One region of the Solidesulfovibrio magneticus RS-1 genome, then DNA from elsewhere that is predicted to be linked to it. Evidence: predicted binding sites of a transcription regulator. Region 1 holds the regulator's gene; the other holds the start of a gene.
What was found. The regulator sigma-54, encoded in region 1, starts transcription at its own class of promoters, with help from an activator protein. The targets are predictions, from matches to a motif close to CTGGCACGGNNNNTGCTT.

Region 1 (4,521 bases):
TGGCCGCATGTTCCATGGCATTCACCTTCCGGCCCAAGGGCTTAACAAATTTCCCGCGCGTTTGTGTGACAACAAACGCGCGGGAAACGTTTTTTCAGGGAGCCTTAGGCGGCGGCGAGCACCTGCCGCAAGGCCTCGTCGGTTTCGGCGGTCAGAAAGGCCCGCCGGAAGGATTCATCGGACAAAAGCCGCGAGATGTGGGCCAAAATGCGCAAATGCAGGCCCGCGACATGCTCGGGCGCGAGCACCAGGAAGAAGATGCGGCAGGGCTTGAAGTCCAGCGCATCGAAGCTGACGCCCGCAAGGCTTCTCCCGACGACGATGACGATGCGTTCGAGGCTCTCCATCTTGCCGTGGGGAATGGCCACCCCGTCGCCGATGCCCGTGGTTCCGAGGTTTTCCCGGTCGAGCAGCACCTGATGGGCGCGTTTGGCGTCAAAATCGGGCCACTGCTTCTTGATGGGGGCCACGAGCTCGGCCAACACTTCGGACTTGGACTCCGACGCAAGATTCCCGATGACGAACTCGGGCTGGAGATAGTCCTCTAACCGCATCTAAGCGCCCGTTCCAGGATCGATGAGGCCGAAGTCGCCGTTGCGCAGGCGGTAGATGACGTTGGGCCGTTCGGTTTCGGAGTTGATGAACACCAGGAATTCGTACTTGAGAGCCTCCAGCTGCATGGCGGCTTCTTCCACGGCCATGGGCTTGGGCTGATACTCGTCGGTTTCGATGATGGTGGGCACGCGGCCGCCGGCGGCGTCCTCGCTGATGCTGATGACGTCCATGCGGACCTGTTCCACGGTCTGGCGACGGCGGTCCTTTTGCTTCTCGCGGAACTTCTTGGCCTGGGCCTCGATCTTGTCGAGGATCAGGTCAATGGTGGAGTACATGTCCTCGGAGGTTTCGTGAGCCGAGATGTGCATATTGTCGGCCAGGAAGATGACGTCGGCCATCTGCCGGGTCTTTTCCACGGCCAGGTTGACCTGGACATCCGAGGTATCGGTGGACGAGGTGTACTTGCCAAGCTTTTCAAAGCGCTTCCTGGCATAATCGCGCAAATGATCAGACGGCTCGAAATTCTTGAAATTAAAGGTGATGTTCATAGAATCCTCCAGGCTGGCGTGGTGAGAGGCCGGAAACCCGGCCCGAAGCATCAGAAAACCGCCTTGCGCTTCGACGACGACTCGATTCCCATGGCCGTGCGATACTTGGCCACGGTTCGCCGGGCGATGTTGATTTGCAGTTCATCCTTGAGCATGTCGGCGATGGCCTCGTCGCTGATGGGCTTTTTGTCATTCTCGCCGGAAATAATGCGCTTGATCATGGCCTTGACCGACTCGGAGCCTACCGTGCCCCCGTCGTCGAGTTCCAGGGCGCTGTTGAAAAAGAACTTGAGTTCAAAGATGCCGTGGGGCGTGGCCACGTACTTGTTGGACGTAATGCGGCTGACGGTGGACTCGTGCATGCTGATGTCGTCGGCCACGTCCTTGAGGATCAGCGGCCGCAGCTTGGTCACGCCGTCCTCGAAAAATCCGCGCTGAAACTTCACGATGCTCTCCAGGACCTTATACAGCGTGCGCTGGCGTTGGTACAGGCTCTTCATAAGCCACATGGCCGAACGCATCTTGTCCTGGAGGTAGTCCTTGTCCTTGTCGTTTCGCGGCAGGCTGCCGTCGGTGTAGGACATGTTGAGTCCCAGGCGCGGCATCCCCTCCTCGTTGAGCAGGATGACGAAGTCCTCGCCGTACTTGTAGACGAAGGCGTCGGGGCTGACGTAGATCGGGTCCCCCGAACCGTAGCTGGCTCCGGGCATGGGATCGAGGGTCTGGATCAGCTCCAGGTATTCCTTGAGCTTTTCCATGGTCAGGTGAAATTTCTTGGCCAGGGGCTTGTAGCGCTTCTTTTCGAGATCTTCGAGATGCTCGCGCACCAGTTCGATGAGGATGGGATCGTCGTAGCCGTAGACTTCGATCTGAATGAGCAGGCATTCGCTGGGAGTGCGAGCGGCCACGCCCACGGGATCGAAGCGCTGGAGGCGGTGGAGCACCTTTTCGACATGCGCCGGGTCGGCGTTGGCCATGCCGGCGATTTCCTCGACCGTGGCCCGCAGATAGCCCGAGGAATTGAGGCTGCCGACGATGGTCTCGCCGATCTCCACTTCCTTGGCCGTGAAATTGGACAGGTGCATCTGCCAGCCGAGGTGGCCGTCGAGGGACGGCTTGGAGGCCAGGCGAGCGTCGAAAGCCATGCCCTCTTCGGGAACTTCCAGGTCGCGGGACAGGGACTGCTTGCTCGTGCTGGCGAAATCGCCAAGGTAGTCGTCCCACTCGGCGTTTTTGAGCAGCTCCTTTTCCATGGCCGCGTCGGCTCCCGTGGGGCCATTGTTGTCCTCGACCATGACGCGTTCGGGCTGGCGGTCCTCCTCGACGGATTCCTCCAGAAGAGGATTTTCCAAAAGCTCCTGCTGCACGCTTTCAAGCAGCTCCAGCCGCGACAGCTGCAAGAGCTTGATGGCTTGCTGCAGCTGGGGGGTCATCACCAGCTGTTGGGAAAGCTTGAGTTGCTGCCGCAGTTCCAGGGCCATGCTTACCGCCGTGCTCGAAAGTCGTTGACGTTACCGGGGTCGTCTCCGGGCTTTGCCCGGCTCAGGGCCACCCCGCCCAACAAAAACCATGCCACAATTGAAGCCTTGTGGCAATCGGCACAATCGGCCTTCAGCCGAGGAACCACTGGTAGGCCGCCTCCAGACGGCCCTTGGCGGCCAAAATGTAGCGCACGGCCTCGCGCACGGCGCCCTGCCCGCCTCCGCGCCGCGACACCCACAAGGCCAGATCGAGGATTTCGGGCTGGGCGTCGGCCACAGCCATGGGCAGACCGACCAGCTCCATGGGGCCGGCGTCCACCCAATCGTCGCCGAGAAAGGCGGCCTGATGCGGGGCCAGCCCGGCCCGGGCCAGGATGCCTTCCAGCACGGCCACCTTGCGGTAGTGGCCGGGGTGGTATTCCTCAATGCCCAGTTCCCGCATCCGGGCGGCCACGGCCGGGCTGTCCAGGCCGCTGACGACCGCCACGGCCAGCCCCGCCGCCTGGGCCGCCTTGATGCCTAAACCGTCGTGGACATGAAAACGCTTGGTCACCTCGCCCCGGGCATCGACGTAGATGCCGCCGTCGGTCATGACGCCATCGACGTCGAGCACCAGCAACTCCACGTCCCGGGCGCGCGCAATGGCCAGCTTGGCGTCTTCAGGCATAACAGCCTCCCTTGCGATGCGACGGCGGCATGGTTTGAACGCAAGGCCATGTCCCCAACCGCCGACAGGTGCAATCTAGCCCAAAAATCGCACCATGACCAGAAGATAAACGTTTTTAGCGCCTTGCCAAGCCATGCAGCCCTTTGGCCGAAAAAAAGTCCGGAGAAGCCGCCTTCCCCGGACCGTGCAATCTTTTTGCGCTTGGGCCGTCTAGCCCTTGTGCCGCTTGGCCGCGGCCACGAACTCGCGGAACAGCGGATGCGGACGCATGGGGCTGCTTTTGAATTCGGGATGGAACTGGCAGCCCAGGAACCAGGGATGGTCGGGCAGCTCCACCATCTCGACCAGTTCGCCGTCCGGGGACAGGCCGCTTAAGACCAAGCCGGCTTCCTCAAAATTGCCGGCGTAGGCCTTGTTGAACTCGTAGCGGTGGCGGTGGCGCTCGGAGATTTCCGACGCGCCGTAGGCGGCGGCCGCCTTGGTGCCCGGCGCGACCACGCAGGGATAGGCGCCCAGGCGCATGGTGCCGCCCTTGTCGCTGGTCGGGTCGCGGTGCTCGATGGTCTGGGTGCGGAAGTCGTACCACTCGCGCATGAGGTAGATGACCGGATGTTGCGTGGTCAGGTCGAACTCCTCGGAGTTGGCCCCGTCAAGGCCCAGCACGTTGCGGGCGTATTCGATGACCGCGCACTGCATGCCCAGGCAGATGCCGAAGAAGGGGATCTTCTTGGTGCGGGCGTATTCGATGGAGGCGATCTTGCCTTCCACCCCGCGCGAGCCGAAACCGCCGGGAACGAGGATGCCGTCAATGCCCGAAAGCGTGGCGGCCACGTTTTCCCGGGTCAGCTCCTCGGAGTTGACGTAAACGAAATTGACCGACACCCCGGCGTGGACGCCGCCGTGGACCAGGGATTCGTGAAGGCTCTTGTAGGCCTCCTTGAGGTCCACGTACTTGCCGACGATGGCGATGGACACCGTACCGACCGGGTTTTCCAGGCGGTACATGAGGTCGCGCCAGGGTTCGAGTTCGGCGTTTTTGGCCGGCAGGCGCAGTAAAATGGCGATCTTCTGGTCCACGCCCTCGCCGTAGAGGCGAAGCGGCAACTCGTAGATGCTCTTGACGTCCACGGCCGTGAACACGGCGTCGGCGTCGACGTCGCAGAAAAGCGCGATCTTCTGCTTGATGTCCCGGGCCAGATCCACTTCGCTGCGGCAGATGATGATGTCGGGCTGGATGCCGATGGAGCGCAGTTCCTTGACGCTATGCTGG
Region 2 (4,521 bases), 2.2 Mb from region 1:
GGCCCGGCCGATGACCCGGTTGCGGGCGGCCAGGACCCGGATGTGCAGGGGCAGGTGGATGGGGAGCAGGGCGTCGTCGGCCTGGGCCAGGGCCAGGCAACCTTCCAGGGTGTTTTTGAGCTCCCGGATGTTGCCGGGCCAGGGGTAGGCCAGCAGTGCCCGGGAAAAGTCGTCCGACAGCGGTTTGGGCGTCAGCTCCTGGCGCTTGGCGGCTTCGGCGGCGAAGTGGGCGGCCAGCTCCAGGATGTCGTCCGGGTGTCCGGCCAGGGGCGGCAGCTCGATGCCCACGCCCTGGAGGCGAAAGAGCAAATCTTCGCGGAAAAGCCCCTGCCTGGCCAGGGATTCCAGATCCTGGTTGGTGGCGGCCACCAATCGGAAGCGGCAGGGGACCTCTTCCAGCGCACCGACCGGTCGTACCCGGCGTTCCTGGAGCACGCGCAAAAAGGCCTTTTGCACCGACAGCGGCATCTCCCCCACCTCGTCGAGAAACAGCGTCCCGCCGTGGGCGCGCAGCAGTACGCCCTCGCGGCGGCGGTCCGCGCCGGTGTAGACGCCTTTTTCCGATCCAAAAAGCACGCTTTCGACGATGGTGGCCGGCAGGGCGGCGCAGTCCACCACCACGAAGGGGGCGGCGTGGCGCGGGCTGTTGTCGTGGATGGCCCGGGCGAAGAGCTCCTTGCCGGAACCGGTGGCCCCGGTCAAAAGCACGTTGACGTCGCTGCCGGCGGCCCGGGCGGCTTGTTCCAGACAGGCGGTGCGGGCGGGGTTGCCGCCGAGGATGCCGGGAAAGCGGAAGACGGTGGTGGAGCTGGCCCGGCCGCGCCGGTGTTCCATGGCGCTGACCAGGGGCGCGGTCATGGTTTTTACGGTGGGGGGCTTTTCGATGTACTCCCAGGCCCCTTGGCGCATGGCGCGCTCGGCCCCGTCGGGGTCGCCCCAGCCGGTGATGACGATGACTTCGGGGTGGGAGGGCGAGCGGCGGATGTCGGCGATGGCGTCGAGGCCGTTGCCGTCGGGCATGCGCACGTCGAGAAAGACCACATCCACGTCGTCCTTGCCGGCCCGCAGCAGGCCTTCGGCCAGGGTGGAAGCCAGGGTGGGGGTATGGCCCAGGCGGTCCACGACCCGGGCCAGGGCGTCGCGGATGGTCTGATCGTCGTCGATGATGAGCACGTTGCCCAAGGAGTCCTCCGGAGCGCGCGGCGCTGGCGCCGCTCGCTCTTTTGGATGACCACGCGGCCAGGAACTGTCAAGAGGCGACGCGGGCGGCGTGACGAGTCGCCCGGCTGCGGGGGGAAACGGGGCGGGGGAGTTCGTGGCGGCGGGTCGCCTCCATCGCGGCCCGGCGCTGGCCTTGTCGCGGCGGTCCGGGGAGCGAGCCCCGGGCCGCCGCGAGGGGCACAGGGATTACTTGCCGACCACGCCGGGCTTGCGGGGCCAGCCGTCCAGGCCGAAGTTGTTCTCGGGCACGGTGTTGTTGACGTTGAGCGCTCGGGCCTTTTCCAGATTGGCCTTGGCGCAGGGGGCGTCGCCAAGGCGCATGCAGGCGACGCCGAGGTTGTAGTAGGCGTAGCTCAAATAATCCACGCAAAGGGGCGTGGTCAGGGCCTGGCGCAGGACCGTGGCGGCCTCGGCGTTCTTGCCGGCCAGGAGCAGGTCCGTGCCCTGCTTGTAGAGCAGGGAGCCTTCCTTGGACGAGCAGCGCCACCAGGGCTTGGCCGCCTTGCCCTTGGCCGTCTTGCCGCCCATGGCGGCGTATTCGGCCGGATCGATCTTGCCGTCCTTGTTGAGGTCGATGACGGCGAAGACTTCCATGGTCAGGCCGGAGTTGAAGACCACGATCTCCTCGAAGATGATGACGCCGTCGCCGTTTTTATCGACGTTTTTAAACGGCGGTTTTTTCCAGGCATGGGCCGTCCCGGCCAGGGCCAGCATGGTCAAGAGCACAGCGAGCTTGAGCAAGGCGCGTTTCATGGGGTCCCTCCTTGGCAGTGGTTGGCGGTTAGGGCCAGCCATAGCACAGGGCCGGACGTTTGGGCAGGGGGCGCGGGCTTTTCCGGCGAAAAAAAACATGACGGCCGAGGCGAAGGCGACGGCACCGTTCAGTCGGCCGGTTCCCAGCGGGCGCCGTCGGCGCTGAGGCGCGTGGCCATGGTTTTTCGGGAGCCGCAGTGGCGGCAAAAGACCTCCACGATGCGGGCCTGGTCGGCCCGTCCGGCCTCGGAGGAGACCAGGGCCGGGCGGTTGCAGAAGATGCAGTCGAAGCGGGGTTGTTCGGCGGCCGGGGACGGCTTTTGCAGCACAAAGCTCATGGCGTTCCTCCTGGCTGACGTCCTGGCCGGGGCCGGCCCGTTCGGGGCGGGCGGCGACAGCGCGGACGGTATGGCGCGGCCTCAGCGGTCAAGGACGTGCTTTTCCGGCACGAAGCAGGTGAAGGTTCCGGTGAAGACGGCGTCTTCGCCCCGGCGCACGGTGACGGTGACGAGGCGTTTTTTGCCGGCGGTATCGGTGAGCCGGGCTTCGGCCATAAGCGTTTCGCCGACCACCACCGGGGCGGTGAAGCGGACCTCGGCCGCGCCAAGGACCACGTTGGGGTCGTTTACGGCCAGCATGGCGGCGTAGTCGGCCAGGCCGAAGACGAAGCCGCCGTGGACCAGCCCCCGGTCGTCGGCGGCCATGGCCGGCAGGGCGGTGAAGGCCACCCGGGCCAGGCCCTCGCCCAGGGTTTCGGGCTGGCCGCACAGGCCGGGGTCGACGCTTTTGTGGGTGTTGACGTCCATGGGGCGGTCTCCTGTCCTTTCGGGATGCCAAAATGTGGCGCGGGGGGCAAACGAAAAGGGGCGCCCTCGTGGCGAGGACGCCCCTTTGGCTTCGCGAAGCGGGTGAAATTTAGCTGCCCAGCGAGGTGGCGACGGTGTTGAAGGTGGTGGTGAGGTTGGTGCCGATGGAGGTGACGGCGGTGATGATGACGGCGGCGATCAGGGCGGCCATGAGGCCGTATTCCACCGCGGTGGCGCCTTCTTCGTCACGGATGAACTGGGTGATGGCGGTCAGCATGGCGTGTCTCCTTGGTATGTAAAGTTGCTTTGGGTTCGTGTGCGTCTCGTGCCTTTCCTAAAGCAGGGGGCGTGCCAAACTTCATCGAGAACTTAACATACTGGATTTATGGATTTAATATTCTTGAGGCGATGGCTTGGGCCAGGGCTCGTGGATTTCTGGCGCGCCGTTCCAGCAGAAATGGAGTCGCGGGCGCAGGGGCGCAGCGGCGGGCGAGGCCGGCAAACGCAAAGGGCCGTCCTCCTGGCGAGGACGGCCCTTTGGCTTCGCAAAGCGGGCGAAATTTAGCTGCCCAGCGAGGTGGCGACGGTGTTGAAGGTGGTGGTGAGGTTGGTGCCGATGGAGGTGACGGCGGTGATGATGACGGCGGCGATCAGGGCGGCCATGAGGCCGTATTCCACCGCGGTGGCGCCTTCTTCGTCACGGATGAACTGGGTGATGGCGGTCAGCATGGCGTGTCTCCTGGTATGTAAAGTTGCTTTGGGTTCGTGTGCGTCTCGTGCCTTTCCTAAAGCAGGGGGCATGCCAAACTTCATCGAGAACTTAACATACTGGATTTATGGATTTAATATTCTTGAGGCGATGGCTTGGGCCAGGGCTCGTGGATTTCTGGCGCGCCGTTCCAGCAGAAATGGAGTCGCGGGCGCAGGGGCGTAGCAGCCGGCGAGGCCGGCAAACGCAAAGGGCCGTCCTCCTGGCGAGGACGGCCCTTTGGCTTCGCAAAGCGGGCGAAATTTAGCTGCCCAGCGAGGTGGCGACGGTGTTGAAGGTGGTGGTGAGGTTGGTGCCGATGGAGGTGACGGCGGTGATGATGACGGCGGCGATCAGGGCGGCCATGAGGCCGTATTCCACCGCGGTGGCGCCTTCTTCGTCACGGATGAACTGGGTGATGGCGGTCAACATGGCGTGTCTCCTGGTATGTAAAGTTGTTTTGGGTTCGTGTGCGTCTCGTGCCTTTCCTAAAGCAGGGGGCGTGCCAAACTTCATCGAGAACTTAACATGCTGGATTTATGGACTTAATATTCTTGAGGCGATGGCTTGGGCCAGGGCTCGTGGATTTCTGGCGCGCCGTTCCAGCAGAAATGGAGTCGCGGGCGCAGGGGCGCAGCGGCCGGCGAGGCCGCCAAACGCAAAGGGCCGTCCTCCTGGCGAGGACGGCCCTTTGGCTTCGCGAAGCGGGTGAAATTTAGCTGCCCAGCGAGGTGGCGACGGTGTTGAAGGTGGTGGTGAGGTTGGTGCCGATGGAGGTGACGGCGGTGATGATGACGGCGGCGATCAGGGCGGCCATGAGGCCGTATTCCACCGCGGTGGCACCTTCTTCGTCACGGATGAACTGGGTGATGGCGGTCAGCATGGCGTGTCTCCTTGGTATGTAAAGTTGCTTTGGGTTCGTGTGCGTCTCGTGCCTTTCCTAAAGCAGGGGGCGTGCCAAACTTCATCGAGAACTTAACATACTGGATTTAT

Region 2: DMR_RS03015 (Flp family type IVb pilin) is a predicted target of sigma-54. The motif match lies at 3,118-3,135, and genes of this name have one in related genera.

What each region holds. Positions count from the first base shown of each region.
Region 1 is NC_012796.1:2,886,699-2,891,219, forward strand. Features, by position in the region: gene rapZ (RNase adapter RapZ) at 1-16, opposite strand, end outside; gene DMR_RS12360 (PTS sugar transporter subunit IIA) at 105-554, opposite strand; gene hpf (ribosome hibernation-promoting factor, HPF/YfiA family) at 555-1,103, opposite strand; gene rpoN (RNA polymerase factor sigma-54) at 1,154-2,584, opposite strand; gene DMR_RS12375 (KdsC family phosphatase) at 2,715-3,251, opposite strand; gene DMR_RS12380 (CTP synthase) at 3,462-4,521, opposite strand, start outside.
Region 2 is NC_012796.1:707,954-712,474, forward strand. Features, by position in the region: gene DMR_RS02995 (sigma-54-dependent transcriptional regulator) at 1-1,182, opposite strand, end outside; gene DMR_RS03000 (hypothetical protein) at 1,408-1,974, opposite strand; gene DMR_RS03005 (hypothetical protein) at 2,103-2,312, opposite strand; gene DMR_RS03010 (hotdog domain-containing protein) at 2,394-2,780, opposite strand; gene DMR_RS03015 (Flp family type IVb pilin) at 2,890-3,057, opposite strand; gene DMR_RS03020 (Flp family type IVb pilin) at 3,342-3,509, opposite strand; gene DMR_RS03025 (Flp family type IVb pilin) at 3,793-3,960, opposite strand; gene DMR_RS03030 (Flp family type IVb pilin) at 4,244-4,411, opposite strand.